DNA from 3 places in the Janibacter alittae genome. Region 1 is predicted to be linked to each of the others. Evidence: riboswitches for the same ligand, from Rfam matches in the RefSeq annotation. Region 1 holds a riboswitch; each other region holds the start of a gene.
What was found. Region 1 has a riboswitch for S-adenosylmethionine ahead of metX (homoserine O-acetyltransferase MetX). Riboswitches for the same ligand answer to the same signal wherever they lie in the genome.
Positions count from the first base shown of each region.

Region 1 (10,371 bases):
GCCCCGCGCCACCCTGCACCTGCTGCGGGCCGCTCGCGCACACGCCGCCCTCACCGGACGTGACCACGTGCTGCCGGACGACGTCCAGGCGCTGGCCACCGTCGTGCTCGAGCACCGACTGCTGCTGAGCAGCGAGGCCCGGCTCGCCCGCCACTCCGCCACCGACGTCGTCGCCGAGATCGTGGACCGCACGCGAGTGCCCGGCCCCCGCTGACCGATGACCCTCCGTGGACGCGTCTTCGTCGGGGCGGGGGCGCTCATCGCCCTCTGCGGCATGGCCCTCGGGCTGCACGACCTGACGAGGATCGGGGCCCTGCTCGTCGTCCTGCTCCTGCTGGCCTCCCTCCTGACCCGACGCCCCGTCTCGCTCGAGGCGGGCCGCTCCCTCTCCCCCGCCCGCGTCCCGATCGACGGGCACGCCGACGTCACGCTCACGGTCCGCAACACCGGCCGGACCACCTCCCCCCTGCTGCGTGCCGAGGAGGGTCTGGCGTACGCCCTGGGCGACCGGCCGCACCTGCTGATCCCCCGGCTGCGGCGGGACGAGGAGCGCGCGCTGCACTACCGGGTGCGCTCCCACGTGCGCGGCCACCACACCATCGGACCGCTGTCCGTGCGCGTGAGCGACCCCTTCGGCCTGACCACCCGCTCGGTCGCCGTCCCGGGCCACGACGCGCTCGTCGTCCTGCCGCGCACCCTGCCCCTGCTCCCCGTCCTGGGCGTGCCCGGAGGCAGCGGCGGTGAGTCGGCGTCGTCACCGCGGATGGCGCTGCACGGCGAGGACGACTTCGGGGTGCGCGAGTACCGGATCGGCGACGACCTGCGTCGCATCCACTGGCGCTCCACCGCCCGCACCGGGGAGACGATGGTGCGACAGGACGAGGAGCCCACCCGGCGTCGCGCCCTGGTCGTCCTCGACGACCGCGCCTGCGTGCACGCCGGGACCGGCAACGGAGGTTCCTTCGAGTGGTCCGTCACCGCCGCCGCGTCCATCACGGCGCTGCTGCTCGGGGAGCGCTTCGAGGTCCACCTGCACCTCGCCTCCGACGAGGGCGGGCGAGCCGTCCCGCTGGAGAACCTCGACCTCGCCCTCGACCGGCTGGCCGCCGTGCAGCCGGCAGAGCGGACATCGGCGCAGCACATGGTCGAGGCGCTCGAGGACTTCGCCCAGCACGGTGGTGGGATCGTCGTCTGCGTCATCGGCGCGCTCACCCAGGAGGACGCCGAGCTGTGTGCCGCACGCGCCGCGCACGGGCTGGCCCTGGTCGTCGACCGGGGTGGTTTCGGTTCGGGCAGCACCGACGCCGCCGACCTGACCGCGCAGCGGCTGGCCCTCGGCGGATGGCACAGCTCGGTCGTGCACCCCGGTGACCAGCTCCCCCGGCTGTGGGAGCAGCTGGTGGTCGGACGGGCGGCGCACCGATGACCTCGCAGACGCACGGTGTCGCCGCGTCGCTCGCGGCCATGGCCACCATCGTCGTCGCGATGCCGCTGACGGCATTCTTCAGGGACTCCGCGTGGCTGCCGCCAGCAGTGCTCGGTGTCCTCCTCGTCACGGTCACCGGCATCGTGCTGCGTCGGCTCACGCGACGGGCCGGGGTGACCATCCTCGGTCAACTCCTGGTGGGGACGACGTACGTCCTGGCCACCCAGCTCGGTGGAACCACCGTCTACGGGGCCGTGCCGACCGCCAGGACGGTGCCGCGTCTGCTCAACTACGTGCACGACGCCCGGGAGACGATCACCACCTACGCGGCCCCCGCCCCGGAGAGTCCCGGGGTGACCGTGATGCTCGTCATCATCGTCGTCGTCGTCGGGCTGGCCGTCGACATGTCGGCAGCGACGGCCGCGGCACCCTCGGTCGCGGGGCTCCCGCTGCTCTCCCTCTTCCTCGTCTCCGCGGCCAACTCCGGCGGCGCCCTGCCCTGGGGCTGGTTCGCCGTGGGTGCCGTGCTGTGGTTGGCGATGGTGGCCCTCCAGTCCGACCGGGAGCTGCGGGAGTGGACGACGGCCGTCCCGCGCATGACAGGTGGCTCGGACGTGGCGGACGTCGCCGAACGATCGTCGCGGTGGCAGGCCGTTCAGCTGACCGCGGTCTGCCTTGCCGGCGCCGTGCTGATCCCGGCGGCCCTGCCCCACCTGCCCACGCGCTACGTCCTCGACGGGCTCGGAGCGGGAGGTGCCGGATCGGCCCGCTCCACCGACGGCATCCGCCTGTCGACCGAGCTCGACCTCAAGCGCAGCCTCACCTCGCCGAGCGAGGAACCGGTGCTGCGGTACACGACCGACGACCCGACGCCGGAACCGTTGCGGATCGCTGTGGTCACGGACTTCGAGGACGGCTTCGGGCGGATGCGCTCGGACGCGCTCCCGCCGCGCGCGGGCTTCCGGCTGCCTGCCCCGGCCCCCGCCGCCGACGACAGCATCTCCCGGGAGGACCGCACCATCACCGTCGGGGCCAACGGTGTGGCCGCCCCGCAGATCGCGCTGCCGCGCCACCCCACCACGGTCGACGTCGGTGGCATCCCGTGGGCGCTCGGCACCGACGGGACCGCCCGGGTCCAACGCACCCCGAGCAGCTATTCGAGCACCTACGTCGAGCTGGACCCGCAGGAGGAGGACTTCGGCACGGGCGGGTCGCAGTCCTCGGCCGACGCCGGTGCGTACACCGATGAGAACCTCGCGCTCGACCCCGCGTCGGCCGAGGCGATCCACGAGCTGGCCCTCTCTCTCGTCCCGGAGGATGCCGACGACCTGGGAGCGGCCCAGGCGTTCCAGGAGTACCTGCGCGGGTCGCAGTTCACGTACGACCTGGAGATCCCCGACCCCCCGGGATCCCCCGACGACCCGATCCTGTCCTTCCTCGAGACGAAGGTCGGCTACTGCCAGCAGTTCGCCTCGACCATGACCCTGCTCGCACGGGCCCACGGCATTCCCGCCCGGGTGGTCGTCGGTTTCCTGTCCGGCACGGCGTCGGGCACCGACGAGCGCGTGATCCGCGCGAGCGACGCCCACGCCTGGCCGGAGCTGTACTTCCCGGGAGTCGGGTGGACGCGCTTCGAGCCGACCCCGGGTGCCCGCGCCGCGAGCGTGCCGTCGTACTCCATCGCCATCGAGCGTGACGGAGTCGAGCCCACGGACGAATCGACGACCACGAGCGAGAGCGCGACCACCACGACGACGCAGGCGTCACCGACGCCGCAGGACCCGACCGCGACCGACCAGCCCGGCGAGGCGGAGACCTTCCCGTGGCGCACGTGGCTGCTCGGCCTCCTGCTCGTCGTGGCCGCCCTGGGTCTCATGCCGGTCAGCGCGTGGGTGGCGCGCCGACGCGACCGTGCCACGGCCGACGACGCCGCGGCCCGGATCGAGACGGAGTGGCAGGACCTGCTCGAGCGGCTCGCCGACCTGGGTCTGCGCCCGCCCGTGGGGGCCACACCACACCGCGTCGGTGACTGGGTCAGCCGTCACGGCTACCTCGACGAGCCGACCCGTGAGCAGCTCGACCACGTCGTGCTGACCGTGGAGCGGGCGCGCTACGGTCGTCCCGACCAGCAGCTGCCCGACATCCGCGCAGAGGTCTCCGCGATCGTCGGGGAGGTCCGCGGGCAACGGATGACGAGCTCACGCCTGAAGGCGAGCCTGTGGCCCCGCGCCGGTGTCGAGGCCTGGCTGTCGCTGCCGCAGCGACTGGCCGAGGCGGCCCGCCGGCGCTGAGCCACGAGATCTCCGGGCACGACGAAGGGGGGTCCACCATCGCGGTGGACACCCCCTTCGTCGTGGTGGTGCTCAGTCCAGGTAGTCGCGCAGGACCTGCGAACGGCTCGGGTGGCGCAGCTTGCTCATCGTCTTGCTCTCGATCTGGCGGATGCGCTCCCGGGTGACCCCGTAGACCTTGCCGATCTCGTCGAGGGTCTTCGGCTGGCCGTCGGTCAGGCCGAAGCGCATCGAGACCACGCCGGCCTCGCGCTCGCTGAGGGTGTCCAGGACCGAGTGCAGCTGCTCCTGCAGGAGGGTGAAGCTGACCGCATCGGCCGGCACGACCGCCTCGGAGTCCTCGATGAGGTCACCGAACTCGGAGTCACCGTCCTCGCCGAGGGGGGTGTGCAGCGAGATCGGCTCGCGACCGTACTTCTGGACCTCGACGACCTTCTCCGGGGTCATGTCCAGCTCCTTGGCCAGCTCTTCCGGGGTGGGCTCGCGGCCGAGGTCCTGGAGCATCTGGCGCTGCACGCGAGCGAGCTTGTTGATGACCTCGACCATGTGCACCGGGATGCGGATGGTGCGGGCCTGGTCGGCCATCGCGCGGGTGATCGCCTGCCGGATCCACCACGTCGCGTAGGTGGAGAACTTGTAGCCCTTCGTGTAGTCGAACTTCTCGACCGCACGGATCAGGCCGAGGTTGCCCTCCTGGATCAGGTCGAGGAAGAGCATCCCGCGACCGGTGTAGCGCTTGGCGAGTGAGACGACGAGACGCAGGTTGGCCTCGAGGAGATGGTTCTTCGCGTTCTTGCCGTCCTGGGAGATCCACCAAAGCTCGCGCTTGAACTTCATGTCGATCTTCTCGGCGGTGGCCAGCTTCTCCTCCGCGAAGAGACCGGCCTCGATGCGCTTGGCGAGCTCGACCTCCTGCTCGGCGTTGAGCAGGGCGACCTTGCCGATCTGCTTCAGGTAGTCCTTGACCGGGTCCGCGGTGGCGCCGGCGGTGACGACCTGCTGTGCGGGGGCGTCGCCCTCGTCATCGTTGCTGATGACGAAGCCGCCCTTCTCGTCGGTCTCGTCACGCTTGGTCCGGGAGGTGTCCTTGGGGTCCTCGCCGAGTACCTCGTCCTCGCCCTCTTCGGGCTCCTCGGCCGTGGTGGTCGTCGGGTTGGAGGCGGCGCTCTTGGCCGCGGCCTTCTTCGCGGCGGCCTGCTTGGCGGGCGCGACCTTCTTCGGCGGGGCTGCGGCGGCGGCCGCAGTCGTCTTGGTGGCAGCCGTCTTCTTCGCGGTGGTCTTCTTGGCCGCAGCCTTCGTGCTCGTCGGGGTGGCCGTGGTCTTCTTCGAGGCGGCCTTCGTGGCGCTCGTCTTCTTCGCGGGCGTCTCGTCGGCCTGGGCGTCCGTGGTCTTCTTCGCGGCGGTCTTCGTGCTCGTGCCGGCCTTCGTGGCACTCGCCTTCTTCGCCGGCGTCTCCGTCTTCTTGGCAGCCGCGGCCTTCTTCGCGGGGGCCTTCTTGGCCGTCTTCTTCGCGGCTATGGACTTTGGCACCTGAACCTCAATTCCCTGGTCGTCGAGCGCACGCAGGACGGCCTTTCCCCGGCTGGGGCTGATCTTGGCTTCGCTGAATGCAATCTGCAGCTGGTCCGGCGTGACCAGTCCTGCGGTGTGTCCTTGGCGCACCAGCTCCTGGAGCGCCGGGTGCGAGAACTCCTTGGGGAGGGAGCCCTGCGCCCCATCGGACCGTGGGGACACAGCAGTCACCAACAACCTTTCGTCACGGCGGATTCCGCCGGGGCACTTCGGAGGTGGCGTGTCCCCGGTGTCCCGACTTGCCCGGACGCTGTGCGTTGGGCTCGGTCACCATTATAAAACGTCGCCCCCGTGAAGGTGTACACGAGGGTCGCCCCGAGGGCATATGCGGCCGGGGCGCCTCCCGCGGGGAAGCGCCCCGGCCGGGGTGGAGTCCATCGCTCAGCGGGCGGCCGCCTTCACGGCGAGCACGTCGCACGGCGCGTCGAGCAGGACACGCTGCGCGTTGGAGCCGAGGATCAGCTTGCCGACGGGCGTGCGGCGACGCAGGCCGATGATGATCAGCGATGCGTCGGTCTCCTCGGCAACGGCGATGAGGTCCTCGGCCGGCTCCTTGCCACGCACGAGCCCGCGGACCTCACCCTTGACGTCGGCGTCCTCGAGGCGGGCCCCGACACGGCGCAGGTCGCTGTCGTTCTTGCGGGCCGCGTCGCCGCTGAGACCGGCACCGCCGCGATCGGAGTGGATGACGGTGAGCGGCTCATTGCGCAGCTTGCACTCCTCGAAGGCTCGCTCGAGCGCGGCCTCGCCCTCCTTGGTCGACACGTATCCGACGACGATCATCTTCTGCTCCTCGGGACAACTCGCTGATGGGAGATCTTGGCCGAACGCTACACCGCCACTGCGTGACCTGTCTCACGCGGGCAATGGCGTGGCGACGATCGGTTGCGTGGGGTCAGCGCCTGCCTGGCGCGACCACGACGGACCGCAGCAGGTCGGCAACCTGGTCCACCTCCGTGAGGAACCCGTCATGGCCCACCACGGAGGTGATCGTCACCAGCTCGGCGCCCGGCTTGGCCTCGGCGAGTTCCTCGGACAGGCGCGGCGGGTAGAGCCGGTCGGAGTCGACCGGGGCCACGATCAGACGGCCGGCGAAGGGGGCGAGGGCCTCGCGCAGATCCTCGCGTCCGCGGGCGAGGTCGTGGGAGTTCATCGCCTCGGACAGCACGGCGTAGGAGTTGGCGTCGAAGCGACCGGCGAGCTTGCCGCCGTGGTGGTCGAGGTAGCTCTCGACGGCGTAGCGCGGTCGACCGTTGTCCCCGGCGGGCTCGTCCCGCACGTCGCGGTCGAAGCGCTGGTGCAGCTCGGGCTCGCTGCGGTAGGTGATGTGCGCGATGCGCCGGGCGATGCCCAGGCCGACCTCGGGCCCCTGCGGCTGGTCGTAGTAGTCGCCGCCCGCGAACCACGGGTCGTTGCGGATCGCGAGGATCTGCGCCTGGCTCCAGCCGATCTGCTCGGCCGTCGCGTAGCCGCTCGTCGCCAGTGCCACCGCGGTGGCGACGCGGTCGGGATAGCTCGCGACCCACTCGAGGGTGCGCATGCCGCCCATGGACCCACCGATGACGGTGTGCCACGTCCGGATACCCAGCTCGTCGGCCAGTCTCGCCTCGGCGCTGACCTGGTCGCGGATGCTCACCCGGGGGAATCGGCTCCCCCACGCCCGACCGTCGGCGGCCGGGGCGCCGGGGCCGGTGCTGCCCTGGCACCCACCGAGGACATTGATCGCGACCACGAAGAGCTCGTCGGTGTCCAGTGGCGCACCGGAGCCGATGAGGTCGGGCCACCAGCCGGCCGTCGGGTGGCCGGGACCGGCCGGCCCGACGACGTGGCTGTCTCCGGTGAGGGCGTGCTCGACGAGGATCGCGTTGTCGCGGGCCTCGTTGAGTCGACCCCACGTCTCGTAGGCGAGGACCACATCGGGCAACCGGTCGCCGGACTCGAGGTCGAGGTCACCGATGGTGACGAACTTCCGGCGGCCGGGGTGGTCTCCGTCTCGCCAGGAACCCGAGGACGTCGGGGGCCTGGTGGTCACGCTCATGTCGAGGACTCCCGGGGCTCGCCTTGCCACACCCCCACGGTGCAGCCTGGTCATCACCCGGGGCACCCCGTCGCGAGGAGGGTTGCCGGCCAGCAAGCCGGGGCTTGACGCTGGCACTCATGACCTGTCCCCAACCATAGCCATTGAGGCGACGAGGATCGAGTGGGGTCCGCACACCGGACCCTCAGGCGGCCTCCCCCGCGACCGGGCCGCCGGGTCGGTCCCAGGGCCGCACCCCTGCGGAGAGCAGACGCAGCATCAGTTCGGCGAGGCGGTGGTCCGGGTCGATCTCGAGCGCCCGCTGCAGGCAGATGCCGGCGATCGTCCCGTCCCCCACCCACCAGGCGAGGTGGGCGACCAGGGTCAGGACCGGCGGCGTCGCCCCCGACGGCAGCAGTCGGGTCAGCTCGATCAGACGTGAGCGCACGGCGAGCACCTCCTCGTGCCACTGCTGGGGCGAGGCGTCCGGCCCGTCGTCGTCGGTGAGCCACGGGCACCACCGCGCGGCGAGCATCGCGGCGTCGGTCTCCGGACCCACGCTCTCGGCCATCGGCATCGCTCCCGGGCACAGGATGCCCATGAGGGCGTCCCGCCAGATCACGTCGTGGAGCGAGGCCGCCAGCCACGCCAGCGCCTCGTCACCGAACAGCTCGACGGCCATGGCGTCCGGACGCGGGTCGAGAAGCAGGGTCCACCACGCGAGGACGTCCTCGCCCCGGTCCAGCCAGTGCACCGGGGGACGGGTCGGCCCACCACCGAAAATCTGCGTGCTGCCGGTGTACCCGAGCGAGGCAAGGCGCAGGCTGACGGAGCGGGCCCGCTCCTCGTCCCGCTCGGGCAGCACTCCCGCGACGATCGCCTCGCGGCTGGGCAGGGGCGCGACACCGGCGTGGACGAAGGCCGCGATCGCCGGCACGTCCTCCGGCCGCGGGAGGGGCTGCCCGCCCTCGGGGCAGCAGCTCTGCCGGCAGTCGGGCGAGTACCACCGGCCGTCACGCACCACGACCCGCTCGTGGACGTGGAGTCCTTCTGCCACAGCGGCCTCGAGCATGGCCTCCGACAAGGGGTCCGAGTCCCCGACACCGTCCTCGTGGGCGATGACGATCACCGCGGTCGCCGCCTCGCGGGCGACGATCGCCATCGCCTGCCGGGCAGCGTCACGGCACTCGTCAGGGTCGGTGTGTAGGTCATGGCGCTGGACGAGCCCCAGCCGCTTGTCGTGCAGGACGGTCACGACGACCGAGGGTCCGGGGTGGTAACCGAGTTGGTACGGGAGCAGCACGGCGAGCTCGGCAGGGTCACGGGGGCGAACTGTCGTTGTCATGCCCCGAATCTGCCGCGGAGCACCAGCCGGGGGCAGGCCCCCTTCGCCGCCTGTGGATGAGCGCCGGCGGTCGCTCCGGCTGTGGAGCCGGTCAGTCCGGGACGACGTAGGAGGGCACCGTCCGCGCCCCACGGTCGGCGTGATCCCGGCCGTGCTGTGCCGCCCACGCGGCGGCGTCCCGCTCCCAGACGATGAAGTCCTCCGTCTCGCGCAGGAGCACGGTGGCAACCCACCCGATGACGAGGACGTCGTCGACGAGGCCGACCACGAGCAGGAGGCCCTCGGGGACGAGGTCGATCGGCGAGACGACGTACCCGATCCCGGCGAGCAGCATCATCAGCCGCGTCGAGGTCAGGCCGGTGTACTGCCCCGACCGCACGGCCCGGACCATCCGTGGGACGGCGCGCATCCGCGCCCACAGGCTCGGGGCTCCCGGGGTCGCGGATGCCTCGCGCAGGGCGTGGGCGAGGCGGGCAGCTCGGTACGTGCTGGGGCCGACGGGCATCGGGTCACCTCCGGGTGGCGGACACCAGCAGGCTACTCCTCAGCCGGTCACGGCGCGTCCCTCGTCGGCGGGCGGGAACTCCTCACGCACGTGGTCGGCGAGCTGCTTGAGCAGCCACACGTCCATCCCCGCACCGACGGCACCGCCGACGAGCGGCACGGCCTTGCCGAACCGGGCGAAGACCCCCCTGCCCGTCCGGCTGAGGATGCGGAAGCCGACGGCCTTGTTGACCATCATCAGCGCCGGGCCGGACAGCTGCTGCGACGCGAAGCCGGCCAGGCGGCCGCTCGGGACGGCCATCCCGGCCTTGGCCAGCAGGTCCTGCGCGTCGGCGCCGACGAGGCTGAGCAGGGCGGCCGAGCGCACCTCGCCGCGGGCCAGGTCATGGCCGCGCACGTGGGCGACGGCCGCGGCCATGCGCGTGGCGAGGACGTAGAAGCCGAAGACGTTGGCCGGGAGCGCGACGACCATCGTGGCGAAGCCGCCGAGATTGGTGATGAAACCGCTGGCACCGGCGAGCTTGATGTGGTCGGCGACGATCCGGTCGATGGCCCGCTCGGCGTTGCCGCCGGACTTCAGCAGGGCGGCGTCACCGACCGCGACGGCCGAGTCGAAGCGACCGCATCCCTCGATGCCGACGTCGAGCAGCTGCTGCACGAGATGGACGACCGCGCCGTTGGCACCGGCCTGCTCCTGCGGGTCGCGGGCCTGCTCGAGGGCCGGGCGGCTGTCCCGGGAGCCATGCTTGCCCTTGCTCCGCCCGAGGCCGAGCGTGTCGGTGAAGCCCATGTGACGTCCTTTGGTGGTGCGGGCGGTGTGTCACCGTCGATCCTGCCATGCAGCAGCTGCAGCGACCGTGCGCGGGAAGGAGTGTCACATCACGCCGGTAGCCTCGCTGCTGTGGAGGATCTCGGGGCCGTCGTCATCGGTGTGGACGGCGTCGGCGCTGTGCTGCCTCCGCACTCCCCTGCGGTGCCCACGACCGACCTCGCATCGCTCGTGGCAGCGCTCGATCCCACCATCCGGTGGGTGACGTGGTCGGCCGACGCGGTCGCGCCGGCCATCCGCACCGGCGCGCGTCTGGACCGCACGTGGGACGTCGCGGAGGGGCACCGCCTCATCCATGGTGGATGGGCGGCCGGGCCCGAGGTGGCCTGGGCCGCCGCGCACGGCCTGGACCCGCAGGGGGTGCCCAGTGCACCCACCGGGGACCTC
Region 1 covers NZ_CP144913.1:1,186,517-1,196,887, reverse strand. Annotated here, with positions in the region: gene V1351_RS05765 (AAA family ATPase) at 1-214, shown strand, start outside; gene V1351_RS05760 (DUF58 domain-containing protein) at 218-1,426, shown strand; gene V1351_RS05755 (DUF3488 and transglutaminase-like domain-containing protein) at 1,423-3,717, shown strand; gene V1351_RS05750 (RNA polymerase sigma factor) at 3,790-5,460, opposite strand; gene V1351_RS05745 (universal stress protein) at 5,671-6,072, opposite strand; gene metX (homoserine O-acetyltransferase MetX) at 6,185-7,327, opposite strand; SAM riboswitch class IV at 7,343-7,452, opposite strand; gene V1351_RS05735 (DUF4192 domain-containing protein) at 7,512-8,651, opposite strand; gene V1351_RS05730 (YkvA family protein) at 8,743-9,156, opposite strand; gene V1351_RS05725 (hypothetical protein) at 9,196-9,945, opposite strand; gene V1351_RS05720 (DNA polymerase) at 10,057-10,371, shown strand, end outside.

Region 2 (10,371 bases), 1.2 Mb from region 1:
CGAGATGGAACTGGTCGGGCTGCCACCCACCGAGCTGGTACCAGGCCAGCCCGGTGCCGAAGCCGACGATCATCGCCGCGACCACGGCGCGTCGCGTGGCCAGCGGCCAGAAGAGTGCGGCGAGGACCGGGGCGAGGGTGGCACCGTTGCGCAGCGTCCATGCCAACACGTTCCACCAGGCCGACTGCTCGGCACGCAGGAAGCCGAAAGCGATCATCAGAGCGGTGAGCAGGACCAGCGACCAGCGGGTATAGCGCACCATGTCCTCCTCGGTCGCCCCGGGCCGAAGGGCCCGGCCGACGTCCCGGCCCAGGCTGGTGGCTCCGGAGAACTGGCACGGCCCGCCCCAGCCCAGGGCACAGGCCCAGATGCCGAGGAAGAACACCGCCGCCAGCGGGGCGGGCAGCACCTGAGCGATGTAGAGCGGCACCCCGACGAGACCGAGCGCCTCGCCGGGCACCACGAGGGCTGCCGCCAGACCGCACACCACCCCCAGCAGGATGAAGGGCACCCCGAAGCCGACGGCATACACCAGACCGCGGCGACCCGCCTCGGGCGTGCGGCAGGACAGGGCCATCTGCAGCGCCGCCTGGGCGAGGATGACGTTGACCACGAAGGTTCCGAACCACGCGACCACCAGCGGCAGTCCGACCCCTGACCAGTCGAGCATCTCCGGGCGCGATGCTGCCAGCTCCCTCAGCCCGCCCACTCCGGGATCGATCAGGAACGCGGTGGCGCCCAGGGCGAGCATCAGGGTGAAGACCACGCAGTTGGCCGTCTGGGTGAACGCGATGGACCACATGCCGCCGGACCACAGGTAGAACAGGAGAAGCAGCGCCGTGCCCACGATCGCCACCTGGATCGACAGACCGGTGAAGGCGTGCAGCGCCGAGGCGAAGGCGATCGCGGTGGCGACCGACCACATCGGAAAGGTGAACGCGGTGATGGCTCCCCCCACGCCCAGCGCGAGCCGACCGAAGCGTTCGCCGATGAGGCCCGAGATGGTCACGACCATCCGCTCGCGCAGGGGCACGACGAGCAGCCCCGCGATGAGCAGGATCTGTACCGACTCCGCGACGCCGTACCAGAGGGCGGACACACCGGTGTGGTAGCTCAGCTCCAGGATGGCGATGAACGACGAGCCCGAGAACAGGCCGGTGATGCAGAAGGCGACCGTGATCGGCCGGAACCGCCGACCTCCGGCGAAGAAGTCCCGACCGGCCGACTCGCGGCGCTTGGCGACGCGTCCGGCACCGACGAGGAAGAGGGTGTAGGTGAGGGCCAAGCCGATCGTCCACGCACCGACGGTGGTCATCGCGGGCCCCCCGTCACCGACCAGTCGAGGGTGACCGGCACACCGGCGTCCTTGACCAGGTTGAACGCGGGGCAGCGGCGTTCGACCTCACGTTGCAGTGCGGGGAGTGCGGAGGGGTCGGACAGGCCGAAGCGGGCCCGCACCACCACCTCCCGGAAGTGGGGGCTGACATCCGCGGTCCCGAGGAAGCCGCGGGTGTCCATGGTCGCCTGGGTATCGATCTCCAGTGCGGTGAGCCCGAGTTCCTGCTCGGCGGCGACGGTTTCGGCCACCACGGCCAGACACCCCCCGAGGGCCGCCACCACGTACTCCATGGGGCTCGGGGAGCTGTCGTCGCCACCGACCGGGACGGGCTCGGCGGTCTCGAAGGCAGCGAACTTGCGTACCTGGTGACGGGCGCGCATCGCCCCCTCCCAGATGCTGCGGGCGCGAACCCGCTTCAGCTGGGCCGGCGTGGACTGCGTGGTGGAGGGGGACGAGGACATGGGTGTGGGCACGGTGAACTCCAAGGACGTCGTGGCGCCAGAGGGATCCCTTGGCACCGACAAGGAAGGGGGGTGAGCGCGGTGGACGCTCGGGGGAGGAGGGCGCGGCGAAGGGTCAGCCGCGCTCAGTGCGCATTCGACAGCGGTCGGCCGTCACCCGGCACAGGTCGATGTGCCGGCGGGCGACGAGCAGGCTGGCGTGGTCCGCAACGGCACGCCATGACGGTGCACAGAACATCGATCCTCCATCGGTCCCGGCGGTAGCACCCGCACCCGATGTGGGGGGTTGCTGCAGCGTCGTCGAGCCAGGTCTCTCGGCTGCTCTGGATAGGCGGGACCAACGTAGCATCTCCGTGGCCGCGTGTCCGACCACCTGACTGAACGTGGACCCACCCCCGGGAGCGACCTCAGACCACGGCAACCGAACAGCACCGCGCAGAGCCCGCAGGCGTCGCCCGACGGCCTCTTCGCGGTCAGGTCCCCTTCGCGTCCGTCGGACGGCGAATCTCGGCGATCGGGTGGTGGCTGGTCATGCCACCATCGACAACAAGCACCTGACCGGTGATGTACCGCGACTCGGACGAGGCGAGGAAGAGCATCGTGTGCGCCACATCTACCGGGTCACCGATGAACGGTAGAGCGTTGTGGGTGCGGATCCCCTCGATCATCTCGGCTGGCAGGTTGTTGGCCAAGGCCGGCGTCATCACTGCGCCGGGAGCAATCGCGTTGCAACGAATGTTCTGGTGGCCGTACTGGGTGGCGACATACTGCGTCAGCCGGATCACTGCGGCCTTGGCGGTCCCGTAGGCGATCTGGACGAAGTCGCCGTTCAACCCTCCGACCGACGCCGTGTTGATGATCGATCCTCCACCAGCCCGCGCCAGGTGTGGAATGGCCAGCCGACAGCCGACGATCGCACTGCGGACGTTGAGCCGCATTACCCGATCGAACTCATCCATGTCCAAGCCCACCACGTCCACGTCACGTGCGGGGTTGCTCCCACCGACGTGATTGCACATGACATCGAGTCGCCCGAAACGGCAGACGGCAGCATCGATCAGCCCTGCCAGGGAGTCCTCCTCCATGGCGTCGACGGCCACTCCCATGGCGCTGCCTCCGGCATCGGTGATCTCAGCTGCCGCGTTGACTGCGTCCTCCTCACGCAAGTCGCCAAGCACGACGGCTGCGCCCTCGGCCGCGAAGAGGTCCGCTGCGGCGCGGCCGATTCCGCTTGCTGCGCCGGTGATCACCGCAACCTGTCCATCTAGTCGGCCCATGTCAGGTCCTTCCCCTGGTCGACCTACCGGACTGTCTAGCAGGCTGATGGCGTTGGAGCTGGCTCCAGACGCATGCTTGCACTCTACGATCAGTCGGCTTCCCGGTCCTGTTCAGCGCTTCGCAACACCTGTCGAGCACTGGCACCCCGACAACGGCCCGGGGATCGTTGACGGAACTGGCCACGTGAGGGTGCAATCCGCAATCGCACGTGCTTCTACCTTCGGGAGAGCACCTCGTTGCTGAGCAGGATCACGAACTGGTGATCGTCTGTGAGGACGTTGAGGTATCCGGGGTCGACACTGAGAACGTACCCGGTGATGGTTCCGCCAGTGGTCTCGATCTGTTCCTGCGGGACCCAGGGTGTCTGGACGAACGCTGCGATCAGGAGCGTGGCCAGCCCCGTCATCAATCCCACCCGCGCCAGGACCGTCGAGACCGACCGGCGCAACCGGTTGCGCGGAGGCAGACGACGGATCAGGAAGAATGTCATGAAGACGGCGAACGTCGACAGCGGAAGCCACCACAGGTTGTAACTCGTGGTCAGCGCCCCGAGCACGAGAAGGCCGAGGACAGCGAGCATCGTAATGCCCTGCCGATGCTCGCCGGTCCCCCACACCGAGGACGCGATCAACGGCGGCAGCACGCAGATCAGCAGGATGGCCGTCAGCAGGTAGCTGGCCATGAGCGATCCGAACACCAACGCCAGCCCATCGTCCAGCCCGAGGGTGGTACTGACGAGGAACGCGGTCTCCCACTCGTAGTCGGACACGGCGAAGACACGCAGCAGCAGGAAGGCGAAACCCCACGCAGCCACGTGGGCTGCACCGACGCCCACCCGATCCCTCGCGCCGGAGTCCGACGACCTCGCGTTCTGCTCGGAAACGCTGGCTGTCATGAGACGACGTTACGCCAGGGGGCTGACCAAGGCGCCGGACCGACGACGGGCTGCCCCAGCCGTCGGGCGTCAACCCACACGGTGACGCCCCAGTCGTGTTGCCGCTGCTACTCGTCCTGGCCGCGCGCAGATACGCAGAGGTCCGTCCATCGCCCCCTGGGATCGGTCAGATGCCGATTCGAGTGGGCAACAAGGGCTGTGCGCGCATCCGCGCTCGTCTGCCTTGTCATCGGCGTGTGTCCGGTTGCCCGAAGCCGTGTCCGGCGCGTGTTGAGGGAGCCCTGTCGGGGCGGGCCCTGGACGTCGAGACATCCATCCCCTCGATCGTGGCGTCGAAGCGCTTTCCGGGGTCCGGACGGGACACGTCCGCGGCGAGCTCGTCCTACGCGTAGGAGTTCACGACCCGACTCTCCTACCGCCAGCGTTCCCCGGGGACCGAGGCGAAATCGGGGGCGGTGTTCGGTGCAGCAGCAGTGCCGCACGGGCGCACCCGACTTCTGCCTCCATCGGTGGACTCCCGGTGGTAGTGCGCGTGGGAGGCGCCGGGCGTGCGGATCAGTAGTAGACGGCCAGGCGTCCGTTGGGTCCGTCGATGACCTGGACGTCGGTGTCGAAGACGGCGGTGAGGACGTCGTCGGTCATGATCTCCTCGGGCGGGCCGAATGCCACGACCTCGCCGTCCTTGACCGCGCAGATGTGGCTGGCGTAGTGGCTGGCGAAGTTGATGTCGTGGATGACGATGATGATCGTGCGCCCGAGCTGCTGGGCGGCCTGCTCCAGGTGCTTCATCATGTGTGCCGAGTGCTTCATGTCGAGGTTGTTCAACGGCTCGTCGAGGAGCACGTACTCGGTGTCCTGGGTCAGGACCATCGCGACGTATGCGCGCTGGCGCTGACCGCCGGAGAGCTCGTCGAGGTAGCGATTCTCCAGGTCGGTCAGGTCGAGGAAGTCGATCGAAGCGGAGATGGCCTGCTCGTCGGCGACCGTCAGTCGTCCCCGGGAGTGCGGGAAGCGCCCGAAACCGACGAGCTGGCGCACTGTCAGGCGGGTGATGAAGTGGTTCTCCTGGCGCAGGATCGACAGGATCTTCGCCAGGTCCTTCGACGTGGTGCTCGAGACGTCGTACCCGGCCACCTCGATCACCCCGTCGTCGATGTCCAGCAGGCGGCCGATCATCGTCAGCAGGGTCGACTTGCCCGCGCCATTGGGCCCGACGAAGGCGGTGATGCCGCCAGCGGGGATCGTCAGGTCGACCGGGCCGATCCGTACCTCGCTGGAGTAGCTCTTGCCGACACCGGTCAGCGTGATCACAGGCGTCCCTTTCTCAGGATGACGAAGAGGAAGACGGATCCGCCGATCATCTCGATGATGATCGAGACGACCCCCTCGGCGTAGAAGACGTTCTTCAGCACGAAGTAGGACCCGGCGAGCACGACGAAACCGATGAGCACCGCAACCGGGAAGAGGTGATGGTGGTCGAAGGTGTCGGCGAACTGGTAGGCGAGCGTCGCGACGAGGAAGCCGAGGAAGGTCATCGGTCCGACGAGCGCGGTGGAGACCGCCATGAGGATGGAGATGAGGAAGAGCACCCGCATGATCTCGCGGCGGTGGTTCAGCCCGAGGTTGGTGCTGGTTTCCCGGCCGAGGGCGACGACGTTGAGCCGCTTGGCCTGCCACCACAGGGCACCGCCGGCGGCGAGGCACAGGGGAATCGCCACGGGCAGGTAGGAGGCCTCGGCACTGGCCATCGAGCCGAACATCCGGGCGGTGAGCACGTCGAACTCGCTCGGGCTGAGCAGGCGGCGCATGAAGGAGGCGACGGAGGCCAGTCCGCCACCGATGATGATGCCGATGAGCAGCATGATCTGGATGTTGCCGTAGCGCCCGGAGAGCAACCAGCCGTAGAGCGCGCACGAGAGGCCGACCATGAGCACGACCATGAGCACGAACTGCGGCAGGCCCTTGAGCAACCCGGCGCCGGCGACGCCGAGGACGTAGACGGCGGCGGTCTGCACCGCGACGTAGAGGGCCTCGAAGCCCATGATCGAGGGGGTGACGATCCGGTTGTTCGTGGCGGTCTGGAAGCTCACCGTGGCCACGGCCTGGCAGAAGGCGACGACGAGCATGACCATGACCATCGTCGCGCGCAGCTGCGCGATCCGCCAGAAGCCGTCGGAGCCGACCGGCATCGGGTTGTCCCAGGCGAGCAGACCGATGCCGAAGCCGACGGCCAGCACCAGAAGGGTGGTCACGACGATGCGGTAGCGCCGGCGTGCGCGGGCCGTGGGCAATGGCCCCGAGGCCCGCTCCGTCAGCAGGGACCCCGTCGGCGGGGTGAGTCGTTCGCGGGTGGGTGCCTCAGCCACGACTGCGCTGCCTGAGCAGGAGAGTGATGAAGACGACGGCGCCGACGACCCCGAGGATCAGCGACACCGGCACCTCGAAGGGGGCGATGATCGTCCGCCCGATCAGGTCACACCCGGTGACGATCGCGATGCCGAGCAGGCAGACCCAGGGCAGGTTGCTGCGAAGGTCGTCACCGCGAAACATCGAGACGACATTGGGCACGATCAGCCCGAGGAAGGGCAGATTGCCCACGACGACCGTGACGACACCTGTCGCGATCGCGATGAGGCCGGTACCCACGAGCAGCACCTGGTTGTAGTTGAGCCCGACATTCGTCGCGATCTCCTCGCCGAGGCCCGCGACGGTGAACCGGTCGGCGACCATGAAGACCACCACCGCGACCAGGGCGACGATCCACAACACCTCGTACTGACCGCGCAGCACCGAGGTGAAGCTGCCCGCGAACCACACGCCGAGGTTCTGCAGCATGTCGGTCTGCAGAGCGATGAAGGTCGAGATCGAGCCGACGACCGCGCCGAGCATGATGCCGATGATCGGGACGATCAGCGACGAGCGCAACGACACCCGGCGCAGGAAGAGGAAGAAGATCATCGTGCCGATGAATGCGGCGATGACCGCCCCGACCATCCGCTCCAGGAGGGAGGCGGTCGGGACGAGGATCATCACGGCGAGCAGACCCAGGCCGGCCCACTCGGTCGTGCCCGTCGTCGTGGGCTCGACGAAGCGGTTCTGGGTGAGCAGCTGCATCATCAGTCCGGACATCGACATGGCCGCGCCGGCGAGGACCAGGGCGATGGTGCGCGGGACCCGCGTGATGGCGAACATCTGCGCACCGTCCTCGGCGCCGAAGACGTCATAGACCCCGGTGACCAGGGAGAGGGCGAGCAGCGCGACGACGGCCAGCGTTCCCAGGGCCAGCCTGCCGTCGAGCAGCCGCCCCTTGGCCGGGGCGGCTGCGCGCGTGGATGCAGTCGTCAGCTCTTCTCCTCGAGTGCGTCGGCGAAGGTGTCGAAGAACGTGGTGTAGGTCTGGATGCCCTCGTTGAGATAGGTGTCGGCGGGCATGTACAGGACGTTGCCGTCCTTGACCGCGGTGACGTCCTGGAGCGCCTCGGAGTTCTCGATGAGGTCCTTGGCCGGCGTGTAGTCCTCATCCTCGGCGGCGATGGCGGCGTCGCGGTCCATGACCAGGATCCAGTCCGGGTCGGCCTTGGCGATGGCCTCGACGGAGATGTCATCACCCTGGTGGTCGTCGCTGCCGTCCTTGACATCCAGCGCCGGCTCCAGCCCGACGATGTCGAACATCGGCCCGATGACGCGTCCATCACCCGGGGCGACGTAGCCGAACTCACCCCCAGAGGTGTTCAGGCCCATGACGGTCTCGCCGGAGTCGTAGGCCCGGGTGGCCCGCTCGATCGAGGCGTCGAAGTCGTCGTTGAGCTGCTGGGCCGCGTCCTGCTGGTCGAAGACCTCACCCAGAACGCTGATCTGACGCTTCAGCTCCTCGTCGAAGGGCTTGCCCTCACGCGGGTCGAGCTCGAGGATCGTCGCCTCGGGCACCAGCTCCGCGAGCGTGTCGTGGTGGTCGGCGTACCGCTGGCCGTTGATGATCAGGTCCGGCTCAACGGCGACGGCGGCTTCCAGGTCGGGCTCCCGGTGGATGCCCAGGTCGACGATCGAGTCGTCATCGGTGTACTTGTTCGACTCCGGCATCAAGGCCACGGCGGCCGCCGACAACTCGACGTCCCACTCCGCGAGCGTCTCGAACGTCCGGTTGTCCGTGGCCACGACCGAGGTCGGGGCAGCAGGCACCAACTGGGTGCCGTTGTTGTCCTCGACCTCCACGCTGTCACCGCCCCCGGCAGCAGAGGCGGGGTCGGCGTCGGAGGAGCCGCAGGCAGTCAGGGCGAGGGCGAGGCCGGTCAGGAGCGCGGCAGAGCGCAGACGGGTCGGCATGGGTGGAGTCCTTTCGCAGGAGTGGCTGGTGCCCGAGCGACACTGCACCCCGGGACCGCATAACTTAGATGAGGGTAGCCTTACCTATTATGTTTGTCATGCTCGGTCCTCGCGCTTGCGGCGCGGCCGGCGGACAATCCACTCTCCTGAGAGCGAGACATCTGTGCACGGCGACGTCCTGACCACCATCCAGCTGACCCCGTCCCTCACCCGTGTCGTCCTGGGGGGCGCGGGACTGGACGGCTTCGCGATGCCGGAAGACGACACCGACGCCTACGTCAACATCGCAGTGCCACCACGAGGGGCCACCTATGGCCCGGTCTTCGACCCGCGCGCGGTGCGTGAGACCCAGCCGCGCGAGTTGTGGCCGGCACGACGGCGCTACACCGTTCGACGGTGGGACGCGCACGCACAGCAACTCACGCTCGACTTCGTGGTCCACGCAGGCTCGGGCTCCGGCGGCCCGTGGGCCCTGGCGGCCCGACCGGGGGATGTGCTGGTCTTCAACGGACCCGGTAGCGGATACCACCCGAACAGCCGGGCCGACTGGCACCTCATGGTCGGTGACGAATCGGCCGTGCCGGCCATCGCCGCCTCCGTGGAAAGACTGCCTCCGCACGCGCGCGCAGTGGTGCGCTTGGTCTGCGATGGCCCGGAGCACGAGATCCCGCTCGAGAGCCCCGGTCATCTGGATCTGCAATGGGTACACCGCACCGAGGCCAACCCCGCCCCCTTGTTGGCGGCTGTCGAGTCCGCGTCGTTCCCCGAGGGCACCGTGCACGCCTTTGTCCACGGGGAAGCCGAGGAGACCAGGGATCTACGGCAGCACGTGGTCCGCGAACGTGGCGTCGCCGTCTCGAGCCTGTCGTGCTCGCCCTACTGGAAGCGCGGGATGTCCGACGAGCAATGGCGCTCGGTCAAGAAGGACTTCGTCACGGCGATGAACGCCTGACGCACGACGGTCGACGTCGGGTGACTGTCGCCAACACCCGTAGTGGTGGGGTGTTGACGAAAAGGCCGCAGGCCAGCAGTGCCGGGGGCCTCGGATGCCTTGGATTCAGCCTCCCAACACGTTTGGAAGAGCGTGACCAACACGCTACTCCCGGCCTTGGCCCGGAGGCCAGGGCGGAGGCCTCTTTGCTGGCCTGGCCCTCTCACCTAGGCCCTACCAGGTGCTCAGTACCCGCGGCCGGGCGGAGCTCCACCTCAGCCCATCCCCAGCTGTCGTAGGCGTGCCAAACCGCGCGCCACTCGCTCTGCGCTGCGGGCTTATCCACTCCACCTAGGAGCAGAGGGCGGTCAGCTGAACCCGAAGAGAGAAGCCCATTCGTCCTCAGGGCCGGGTCGTGCCTGGATGGGCGAAGCGGGCTTGGTCACTTCATCAATAGACCTCGACACCTACCCTGTCACCGACGCGCTAACGGCCTCTACACCCTCATCTGTGACGAGCCGGATTACTCTCGTGTCCGGCGGGCGTGCCCTCGGGCCGGTCTTCGCCACAGGTGTAGGTACGCAGCTCGCACTCATAGGGGACGGTCATGCTGGTCCCAGCCGCCTTGGTGACTGACCGCAACTGTTACCCACCAAACTCGCCCTGACCCGCAGGTGGGTCAGGGCGAGTTCTGGCAAGCGCCCTTCGGAGGCTCACTGGCTGGACGGTTGACTCTCAACGCGGACCTGCCTGGGACCTCATTGACCGCTGTTATGGCGGGAACGCGATGGAAGATTTGGGCCGGAGAGGCACGGGGCGGTCGCTGTCTGCTTGTTAGTTGACTTTCGTCCCGTGCTCGGCGAGAAGCAAAGCGTACCTCCCACCAGCTGCGATCATTTCTTGTCCTCTCTCATTTAGCGGCTGCCCCTGTAGCTCAAGTCCCTTCGACGCAACCTTGACAGTCGCCTCGCGCCAATTCACCTCAAGCTCGTCCCACCGTTCAACGGCGGATGAGACCCCTGGAACCGTGAGTAACGGCATCCCGTTGCTTACCTCGCCTCGCCAGAAACCCGGCGCGAACGATTCAGCTATGACCCCGACGATGCCTTCATTGCGCATTGCAGTCATAGCGACGTAGTGAGGGT
Region 2 covers NZ_CP144913.1:16,382-26,752, reverse strand. Annotated here, with positions in the region: gene V1351_RS00130 (sodium:solute symporter family protein) at 1-1,315, opposite strand, end outside; gene V1351_RS00125 (OsmC family protein) at 1,312-1,800, opposite strand; SAM riboswitch class I at 2,043-2,134, opposite strand; gene V1351_RS00120 (SDR family NAD(P)-dependent oxidoreductase) at 2,274-3,077, opposite strand; gene V1351_RS00115 (hypothetical protein) at 3,293-3,973, opposite strand; gene V1351_RS00110 (ABC transporter ATP-binding protein) at 4,529-5,284, opposite strand; gene V1351_RS00105 (iron chelate uptake ABC transporter family permease subunit) at 5,281-6,339, opposite strand; gene V1351_RS00100 (ABC transporter permease) at 6,332-7,318, opposite strand; gene V1351_RS00095 (siderophore ABC transporter substrate-binding protein) at 7,315-8,295, opposite strand; gene V1351_RS00090 (siderophore-interacting protein) at 8,459-9,247, shown strand; gene V1351_RS00085 (hypothetical protein) at 10,061-10,371, opposite strand, start outside.
Region 2: it holds a riboswitch for S-adenosylmethionine, as region 1 does, so the genes downstream of both, V1351_RS00125 (OsmC family protein) here and metX (homoserine O-acetyltransferase MetX) in region 1, are expected to answer to the same signal.

Region 3 (10,371 bases), 1.4 Mb from region 1:
GCCGTGGAGGCGTCTGGGTTCCTGGTGGTCCCCCCGGTCTTCAACACCGGTGAGGCCGAGCATCTCGGTCTGGCGGGTTCGATTCCCGTCCGTCTCCGCCACACACTGCCCGTGTCACGACGGGTGCGCTCGGGTGACACCCTGTTGTGACACGGGAAGGGCCAGCCCCGACGAAGGGAGCACGAGGTGACCACGATCGACCCTCGTCGGGCGATACCCCGCACGGACGCGCTCCTGGCCGAGCCCCCCTTCGTCGCCGCCGCCGCGACCCTGGGTCGCGCCACGGTGCGCACCGCCGTCAACCGCGCCCAGGACCGCGCCCGGCGTGGGGAGATCCCCCCGGGCGACGTGGCCGCCACGGCCCTCGCCGGCCTCCCGAAGCGCGCCTCGTCCCTCACTGCCGTCCTCAACGCGACCGGCGTCGTCATCCACACCAACATCGGACGAGCACCCTTGTCTCCCAGTGCCGTCGAGGCCGTCGTCGATGCCGCCGGTCACGTGGACGTGGAGATGGACCTGACCTCCGGAGCCCGCGGTCGACGTGGTGCCGGAGCACTCGCCGCCCTGCGGGAGGCGGTGCCCGACGCCGGCGACGCGCTCGTGGTCAACAACGGCGCCGCCGCCCTGGTCCTCGCGACGACCGCGCTGGCCGCCGGCGCGGAGGTCATCGTCTCCCGCGGGGAGATGATCGAGATCGGGGACGGTTTCCGGCTGCCGGACCTCATCACCTCGACCGGCGCCCGACTGCGCGAGGTCGGCACGACCAACCGCACCCACGTGCGCGACTACCTGGAGGCGATCAGCCCCGACACCGGGTGCATCCTCAAGGCCCACCCGAGCAACTTCCGGGTCGACGGCTTCACCACGGCGGTGGGGTACGAGGAACTGCGCGGCGCCGTGCGTCCCGACGGTTCCCCCGTCCCGCTCGTCGCCGACATCGGGTCCGGCCTGCTCGCGCCCGACCCGCTGCTCCCGGACGAGCCGGACGCGAGCACCGCTCTGCGGCACGGGGCGACGATCGTCACCGCCAGCGGTGACAAGCTCCTCGGCGGGCCCCAGGCGGGCCTGGCCCTCGGTGCTGCCGAGATCGTCGAGACCCTGCGCCGCCACCCGCTCGCCCGGGCCCTGCGCATCGACAAGCTGACGATCGCCGCGCTCGAGGCGACCCTGCGGGGGCCGACCCCGCCGGCGACGAGGGCGCTGCACGCGAGCGCCGTCGAGCTGAGACCCAGGACGCAGGCGCTGGCCGCCGCGCTGGGGCGGGGTGTCGTCGCGGTCGAGGGTCGCGTCGGAGGAGGCGGCGCCCCGGGAGTGCCCCTGCCGGGATGGGCCGTCGAGGTGCCCGTCGAGGTCGTCGAGCGCCTGCGGACGCCGCCCGCCGGCACGCCGGCCGTCCTCGCCAGGGTCGACGACGGACGCGGTCTGATCGACCTGCGCTGCATCCCCGCCGACCGCGACGCCGACGTCGGGGCAGCGGTGCGAGCCGCCCTCGGTGATGTGCCCGACGTCCCCGGCGACGGGGCCGGGAGCGGAGAAGGGCTCCCTTCGTGAGGCGGGTGCTGGCCACGGCCGGGCACGTCGACCACGGCAAGTCCACCCTCGTGCGGGCACTCACCGGGCGCGACCCGGACCGGCTCGTCCAGGAGCGCAAGCGCGGCCTGACCATCGAGCTCGGCTACGCGTGGACGACTCTGCCGGGCGGGACCGAGGTGGCCTTCGTCGACGTGCCGGGGCACCAGCGGTTCGTCGGGACGATGCTCTCGGGGCTCGGTCCGGCACCGACGGTGGTCTTCGTCGTCGCCGCGGACCAGGGGTGGCAGGAGCAGAGCAGGGAGCACCTCGCGGCGGTGCAGGCTCTCGGGATCACCGACGGGCTGCTCGTGCTCACCCGGTGCGACCTCGCCGAGGCCGGCCGGCGGGCGCGGGTGCGCTCGCAGGCCTCGCGTCGCCTCGCGGCTGCCGGGCTCGACGTGCCGGCCTACGAGGTCTCGGCCGTGACCGGTGACGGTCTGGACGCGGTGCGCAGCGGACTGGACGCGCTCGTCACCCGGATGCCACCGCCCGACCCCGACGCGCCGGTGCGGTTGTGGGGCGACCGCTCCTTCACGATCTCCGGGGCGGGCACCGTGGTCACCGGCACCCTCGGCGCGGGCACCCTGCACAGCGGTGACCGGCTGACCCTCCTCGACCACGGCACCACCCGCGAGGTGACCGTGCGCGGACTGCACAGCCAGGACAGCGCGCGCGACGAGGTCGGCCCGGTCTCCCGGGTCGCGGTCAACCTGCGCCGCACCGACGACGTCTCCCGCTCGGTCGCGCTGCTGACGCCGGGAGCCTTCCCGCTCGCCCGTGTCGTGGACGTCGCGCTGGTCCCCGTCGACGGGGACGAAGGGGGCTCCCCCGGCGACGGAGGCGCGTCACCCGAGGTGGCGACGCTGCACGTCGGGTCCGCGGACGTGAGCGTCCACGTACGCCCGCTCGGCACGGGCGCTGCACGCCTGACCGCTGACGCGGACCTGCCCTGGCGCGTGGGAGACCGTGCGATCCTGCGTGATCCCGGTAGCCGACGACTGTGGTCGGTGCGGGTGCTGGACGTCGACCCGCTGCCCTTGCACCGTCGCGGGGCCGCCGCCGCCCGGGGTGATGCCCTCGTCACCGCGGCGAGCGACCACTCGCTCGCCGACGTGCGCGTTCGCACGCGCAGCGCTGAGCACTCCGCGCTCCTGGAGCAGCTCGGGACCGGGTCACCCACCGACGCCGTCGCGGTGGGTCGGTGGTGGGTCGACAGCACGGCCCTGTCGACCTGGCGCGAGCGGCTCGTCGACCACATCACCGAGCACCACCGCCGGCAGCCGCTGAGTGCGGGAATCACCGTGGCCGAGGCGGCCCGAGCACTGAGGTTGCCGGTCCACCTGCGCACGCGGGACCACGGCGGCAACCTGCCGCACGAGATCCACCCCCCTGCGGGGGACCTCGTGCGTCACCTGGTCACGATCGCCGGACTGTCGATCACCGACGGTCGCGTCCATGCCCCCCGCGCCGCCGGCCTCGGCGAGGCCGAGGCCGGCATCCGGGCCGTGGAGGAGAAGCTGCGGCAGACCCCCTTCGTCACCCCGGAGCGCCGTGAGCTGGCCGACCTCGGGCTGGGAACCACCCAGCTCGCCGCGGCCGAGCGGTTGGGGCGGATCCTGCGGTTGCCCGACGACGTCGTGCTGCTGCCCGACGGGCCGGCACGCGCGATGCGGGTGCTGGCCGGACTGGAGCAGCCCTTCACGCTCAGCGCCGCACGGCAGGCCCTCGGGACCACCCGGCGCGTCGCGGTACCGCTCATGGAGCACCTCGACTCCCGCGGGTGGACCCGACGGGTCGACGGCAGTCTGCGCGAGGTCGTGCGCTGACCCTGCGACGTGCTGGCGTCGTGTGGCCAGCAGCGCGTGCTGCTAGCCACACGAGGTGCGGCTGGCTCCCCTGCCGGGACGGAGCCGGGTCGCTCAGACGGGGGCCAGCTCGAGCGTCGTGCGCACGGGGACACCGTTGGTGAGGTTGTCCGCGACGGGGCAGTGCGTGGCCACGGCCTCCTCGAGACGGCGGTAGGACGCGTCGCTCTCCGGGCCGGTCAGGGTGACGGCCAGGTCAATGCCCTGGAAGCCGGCGCGGACCCCCTCGCCGGTGCCGAAGAAGCCGTTCAGGTCGATGTCGCCGGTGAGTGCCACATCGACGCCGTCGAGCGTGAGGCCCAACTTCTCCGCCCACACCTGGTAGGTGATGACGGTGCACGAGGCGAGCGCGGCCAGGAGGTGCTCGACCGGGTTGGCGCCCAGGTCGGTCCCGCCGAGCCCGGCCGGCTCGTCGATGGTGAAGGTGTGCTGTCGCGCCGAGAGGGTGACCTCGGTGGCGGTGCCGCGCTTCAGGGCGCCGGTGACCGAGGTGGTCAGGCGGTTCGGGCTGATTGCGGTGTCGTCGATCGTCTGGCTCATGGCATGACTCTTTCGTCCAGGGCTCTGGTGAACCCGCGCTTGACGCGGCCGGTCGGCACGCGTCCAGGTCCTCACCCGGGGCACCCCACCGAGGGTGGAGGGTTGCCGCCCAGCCAGCCGGGGCTTCGCGCTGGGACTCATGACCAAGACATAACCTCACATAGGTGAAGACATAATGTCCAGTTATGTTTCGGTGGGTCCGCCATCCGGACGCGGCACCCGCAGGTCGACGGTGAAGAGCGGGAGGAAGAGCTGCGCGAGCGGACCGATCGCGACCGCGTAGAGCACCGTGCCGATGCCGACGACGCCGCCGAGGAACCAGCCGACGACCACGACGCTGACCTCGATACCGGTGCGCACCACCCGCAGCGAACCACCGGTGACCCGCGCGAGGCCGGTCATCAGGCCGTCACGCGGGCCGGGGCCGAACTGCGAGCCGATGTACATGCCGGTGGCGATGCCGTTGAGGACCACCCCGCCCAGGAGGAGCGCGACCCGCCAGCCGAGATCCTCCGGCGGCTCCAGGACGGACAGCACGATGTCGGCGGAGGGCCCGATGAGCAGGGCATTGCCGATCGTGCCGATGCCCGGCTTCTGGCGCAGCGGGATCCATCCGAGGAGGACCAGCAGGGAGACCCCGATGACGATCGTGCCGAAGCTCAGTGGGACGTGCTTCGAGACTCCGACGTGCAGCACATCCCACGGGATCTGCCCGAGCGTGGCGCGGATGACCATCGCCATCGACGCCCCGTAGAGGAAGAGCCCGACGAGCAGCAGCGGGAGCCGCAGGGCCAGCCGTCCGGCACGCAGCTGCGCGAGCGGGCCGATGTCGGCGAGCTCTTGGCGACGACGGGGTGCACGGGCGGTGCGCGGTGAGGGCTCGGGAGTGGACACGGCCACAGTCTGCGCCATCGGTCGACCGCGCGGCACCTGCGGCCGCACGGAGCATGCTCACCCCACGCGGACGAGAGCGAGGGTGTCGACCTGCCGATGGAGGAGCGCCGCGTAGAGGTGGTCAGCGGGATCGACCGTCCCGACGAAGTGGCCGGCGAGCTCCAGGGAGACGAAACCGACGAGCGCCGCCAGCTCGGCGAGCACGGCGGCCGCGCCGCTGCCGGTGGCGCCACCGACGTCCGCGAGCCCGACCACCTGGCGGACCAACCCTCGATGGGAGAAGGAGGCGACCTCGGCCCCCTTCGCCGCCTGGAGGAAGTGGACTGCCACGGCCTCGGCGGCCGGGACGGTCTCCGCAGGAGCGACGTAGCCCGGGATCGGGGTGCCGTAGACCAGCTGGAACTCGTGCGGGTTGGCGACGGCCCAGCCACGAAAGGCGTGGCCGAGAGCCTTCCAACGCCTGTCGGGTCGTCGCGCCCGCACCTCGCCCAGGGCCGCGGCCAGCCCGTAGTAGCTCTCGACGATCATCGCGGTGAGCAGCGCCTCCCGCGTGGGGAAGTACCGGTAGACGGCCGAGGAGACCATGCCGACCTCGCGCGCGACCGCACGCATGGACAGGCCTCCTCCACCGCGTGATGCGATCTCCGCGCGTGCTGCCGCGAGGATCGCCGCCCTGGTGCGCTCTCGCGACTGCTCCCTGACTCCGCCCATGCACCGATGATGACACAACCGAGAGCACTGCTCTTGCCAGGAGTCGCACCGTCATCCATACTCCACAAATACGAGAGCACCGCTCTCTCACATGAAGGGACGACGACGATGCGACCGACGACCACCCGACACCTCGCCATGCCGGCCGCAGCATCCGGCCTGCTCATGGCCGCCTACCTGTTGCTGCGCCCCTACGGCGACGGTGGTTCGGCGACGACACCGCAGGCTGCCGCGGCCTTCGCCAGCTCGTGGTGGGTCGTCGCCCACCTCGCCGGAGCGCTGTCCCTGGTGCAGCTGGCCCGCGTCGGCCTGCGGATCAACGACCTGCTGTCGACCACCACGACCCGGCTAGCCCGCTGGAGCGGTCTGGCCGGAGCGGTCCTGGTCCTGCCCTACTTCGGTGCAGAGACCTTTGCCCTGCACGCCATCGGCCGACTCGGGCCATCCGATCCACAGGCGCTGTCGCTCGTCGACCAGGTACGCAACCACCCCGCCGCGCTGACCAGCTTCGGGCTCGGGCTGGCGCTGCTCGCGGTGTCCGCCCTGGCCACGGCACTGGCATGGCACGGTGCCGTGCGGGCCGGTCGGTGGACCGGCCCCACCTGGGCCGGGTGGCCCCTCGCGCTGACCGCGGCGCTCGTCCTGCCGCAGTTCTACCTGCCACCGACGGGACGGATGGCCTTCGGCCTGGTCTACGCGGCCGCCGCCCTGCTCCTGGCGGTCAGTGCGTGGCGGGCGCCGACGACCCGGGCTCAGTCACCGACGACCTTCTTTCCTCGCGCGACGACCTGCGCGTCCGGGGCGAAGACGATCGAGGGGTCCTTGCCCTCGTAGTCGAACTGGTTGAGGAAGAAGCGCATCGCGTTGATCCGGCCACGCTTCTTGTCGTTGGACTTGATGACCATCCACGGGGCGCGCTTGGTGTCGGTCCGCTCGAACATCGCCTCCTTGGCCCCGGTGTAGGCGTCCCACTTGTCGAGGCTCTCCAGGTCGATGGGCGAGAGCTTCCACCGACGCACCGGGTCGATCTGCCGGATGGCGAAGCGGGTGCGCTGCTCCTGCTGGGTCACCGAGAACCACAGCTTGGTCACGTGCACCCCGGCCTCGGCGAGCATCCGCTCGACCCTGGGCGCCTGGTCCATGAAGGTCTCGTACTCCTCGTCGGTGCAAAAGCCCATCACCCGCTCCACGCCGGCGCGGTTGTACCAGGACCGGTCGAAGAGGACGATCTCGCCGCTGGTCGGCAGGTGCTGGATGTAGCGCTGGAAGTACCACTGCCCCTCCTCGCGCTCGCTGGGCCTGGTCAGCGCGACCACCCGGGCACCGCGGGGATTGAGGTGCTCGGTGAAGCGCTTGATGGTCCCGCCCTTGCCAGCGGCATCGCGCCCCTCGAAGAGGACGACGAACTTCCTGCCGGTGTCCTGCACCCAGTACTGGAACTTCAGCAGCTCGATCTGCAGCAGGTACTTCTCGACGTCGTAGTCGTTGCGCGTCATCAGCGTCTCGTAGGGATAGTTCTCCCGCCACGTCTCCACGGCCTTGCCGTCCGGCGCGATGAGCTGCGGGTCGTCCCCCTGGTCGTCGCGGACGGTGTAGCCCTCGGCCACCAGCCGGTCGATGTACTCGCGGAGGTTCTGCTGCATGAACGATCAATACCACGCCCGGGTGACGCGCGGGTGTCCGTCGCGCCATCGGGTGGCGCCCTGACGGTCCTGCTTCAATGGCGTCATGGAGCAGCACCGCAGGTACTGGGAGGACACCTACCTCTTCGAGGTCGAGACCGAGGTCATCGAGGTGTGCGAGGAGCCGGCGCCCGGCATCGCCGTGCGCGACGGCATCGTCCACCCGAAGGGGGGTGGTCAGCCCGACGACGTCGCCACCGTGGACTCGCGACCGGTCTCCGTGAGCAAGGACCCCGGGGCCGTCTGGCTGCACCCCGAGGGCACGCTCCCCGCCGTCGGTGACCCGGTACACGTGGCGATCGACCCCGAGGTACGGCGCCGTCATGCGGCACTCCACTCCGCGGGGCACCTCCTCGATGCCTGCGTCCTGCCGCTCGGCTTCGTCAACGTCGGGCTGAGTCACACCCCGGGCCAGGCCTTCCTGCTGTATGACGTGGACGGTGGAACCCTCCCGGACGGGGAGGAGGCCAAGGCGTCGCTGATCGCGGCCGTCCTCGACCGGGCCCTCGAGCTCGTCGCCGCCGACCTGCCCTATGCCGCCGAGGTCGACGCGGACGGAGTACGCAGGGTCACGATCGAGGGTCTGCAGACCGACCCGTGCGGTGGCACCCACGTGCGCACCACGGGGGACCTCACCGACATCGAGATCACTCGCGTGCGCACCAAGAAGGGCCAGCTCAAGTTGAGCTACACGGCCGAGCACGCGTGACCCGGCCCCGACCGGCGCGGCGGCGTCCCCGGGCGTGAGGCCAGCGTTGTCCGCGCGTGCGAAGGTGGATGCATGAGGTGGCCCTTTGACAACACCTACGTCCGCGACCTCGGCTGGCTCGGGGCGCGGGTCGACCCGGTCCCGGTGCGATCTCCCGAGTTGCTCGCGCTCAACGAGGACCTCGCCGTCGAGCTCGGCCTCGACTCCGGCGGCCTCCGCTCGCCGGAGGGGGTGGCGGTCCTCGCGGGCAACGCCCTCGCCGAGGGCTCCGAGCCGATTGCCCAGGCCTACGCCGGGCACCAGTTCGGGCAGCTCACCCCGGTGCTCGGCGACGGCCGCGCGCACCTGCTCGGCGAAGTCGTCGACACCCGCGGCCGACGCCGGGACCTCGCACTCAAGGGGTCGGGACGCACCCCCTTCTCCCGGGCGGGTGACGGACGCGCGGTCACCGGCCCGGTGCTGCGGGAGTACCTCGTCGCGGAGTTCATGCACGCGGTCGGTGTCCCGACGACCCGGGCCCTGGCGGCCGTGGCGACCGGCGAGCGAGTGCAGCGCGAGCGGCCGCTCCCCGGTGCCGTGCTCACCCGGGTCGCCTCCTCGCACCTGCGCATCGGCACCCTCGTGCTCCTCGCCACCCGGGGCAGCCGCGAGCAGCTCGCCGACACCGTCGAGTACGTCCGCGCCCGCCACTACCCCGATCTGGCACAGCACGACCCGATGGCCCTGCTGTCCGCGGTCGTCGAGCGCCAGGCCAGGCTCGTCGCGCGGTGGATGTCCCTGGGCTTCATCCACGGCGTGATGAACACCGACAACATGACCCTCTCGGGCGAGACGATCGACTACGGTCCGTGCGCCTTCCTCGACGCCTACGACCCGGCGACCTTCTTCAGCAGCGTGGACGCCATGGGGCGCTACCGCTACTCCGCGCAGCCGGCGATGGCGATGTGGGGGCTGGCCCGCTTGGCCGAGTGCCTGCTGCCGCTGGCCGAGGGCGAGCCGGATGCGCTCATGACCGAGGCGCAGGAGCGCGTCCAGGCCTTCGCCGGGATCCACGAAGAAGCGTGGTTGGACGCCTTCCGGCCCAAGCTCGGGCTCGTCCGGGTGGGGACCGAGGACCGCGAGCTCGTCGAGGACGTGCTGATGATCGCGAAGGAGGAGACGCTGGACTTCACGAATCTCTTCCGGGACCTGGCCCGGGTGCTGCGCCAGGAGCCGACGCCGACCCTGGACCGCATCGAGGACGTGCCGCGCTGGCAGCAGTGGCGGAAGCGGTGGCTGGACCGCCTCGAGAGCGAAGGAGAGCCGGTCGGGTCCCGCCACGCGCTCATGGACGGGACCAACCCGATCCACATCCCCCGCAACCATCTCGTCGAGGAGGCCCTCGCCGCGGCCCACGCGGGGGACCTCGCCCCCTTCGCGCAGCTCCTGGAGGTGACCGGCTCACCCTTCGTGGAGCAGGAGGGGCGAGAGCGCTACGCCGAGCCCGCCGACTCAGACTTCACCCACGGCTACGTCACCTACTGCGGGACCTGACCCGCCGAGCCACCCCGCGGCCGACCCCGCTCGAAAGGGCCCCCTTCCCACCGCTGGTGGGGCAGGCTGTCCCCATGGGCAGGAGGAGCAGGGCCGGTGGAGCCACACCCGCTGTGCGAGCGCTGGCGGCGGCCGGCGTCGAGTTCACCGAGCACCCCTACGAGCACGACCCGGCGGCGCAGTCCTACGGGCTGGAGGCGGCCGAGGCGATCGGTGTCGCGCCGGAGCGGGTGTACAAGACCCTCCTCGCGCAGACCGACCTGTCCGCGCACCACGGTCTCGTCGTGGGCATCGTCCCGGTAACCGGGCAGCTCGACCTCAAGGCGCTGGCGGCCGCGGTCGGCGCCAAGAGGGCCAGCATGGCCGACCCCGCCCTCGCTGAGAGGACGACCGGCTACGTCGTCGGCGGGATCAGCCCGATCGGACAGAAGCGCACCCTGACCACGGTCGTGGACACCACGGCCGGGCTCCACACCACGGTCTTCGTCAGCGGAGGGCGACGCGGCCTCGACCTGGAGCTGCCCCCTTCGGACCTCGTGGCACTCACCTCGGCCACGGTCGCCGACATCGCCAAGGACTGACCGGCCGCCTCAGCGAAGGGGGGACACCTCGCCCACGCAGGCCACCGGCAGCTCGCCGCCGTAGACGTGCGGGAAGAGTTCGTCGACACCGGCTGCCGGTGGCTCCCAGCGCACGTCGAGGCCGTGGGCCACGAGCGCGGGCTCGTCCAGGGTGAGCAGGAGCAGTGGTTCGGTCACGTCGGTATAGAACCGCTCCCGGACCCCCGCCGTCTGCTCGGGTGAGCTGCAGTGCGTGAAGCCGACATCAGCGATGAGCTGCCCCCGTGTCGAGACCGGGTAGCTGC
Region 3 covers NZ_CP144913.1:3,117,296-3,127,666, forward strand. Annotated here, with positions in the region: tRNA gene V1351_RS15010 (tRNA-Sec) at 6-101, shown strand; gene selA (L-seryl-tRNA(Sec) selenium transferase) at 187-1,551, shown strand; gene V1351_RS15020 (SelB C-terminal domain-containing protein) at 1,548-3,398, shown strand; gene V1351_RS15025 (OsmC family protein) at 3,492-3,977, opposite strand; SAM riboswitch class IV at 4,008-4,122, opposite strand; gene V1351_RS15030 (YczE/YyaS/YitT family protein) at 4,161-4,889, opposite strand; gene V1351_RS15035 (TetR/AcrR family transcriptional regulator) at 4,929-5,582, opposite strand; gene V1351_RS15040 (hypothetical protein) at 5,691-6,416, shown strand; gene ppk2 (polyphosphate kinase 2) at 6,335-7,225, opposite strand; gene V1351_RS15050 (hypothetical protein) at 7,311-7,973, shown strand; gene V1351_RS15055 (protein adenylyltransferase SelO) at 8,046-9,506, shown strand; gene ybaK (Cys-tRNA(Pro) deacylase) at 9,581-10,087, shown strand; gene V1351_RS15065 (DUF952 domain-containing protein) at 10,097-10,371, opposite strand, start outside.
Region 3: it holds a riboswitch for S-adenosylmethionine, as region 1 does, so the genes downstream of both, V1351_RS15025 (OsmC family protein) here and metX (homoserine O-acetyltransferase MetX) in region 1, are expected to answer to the same signal.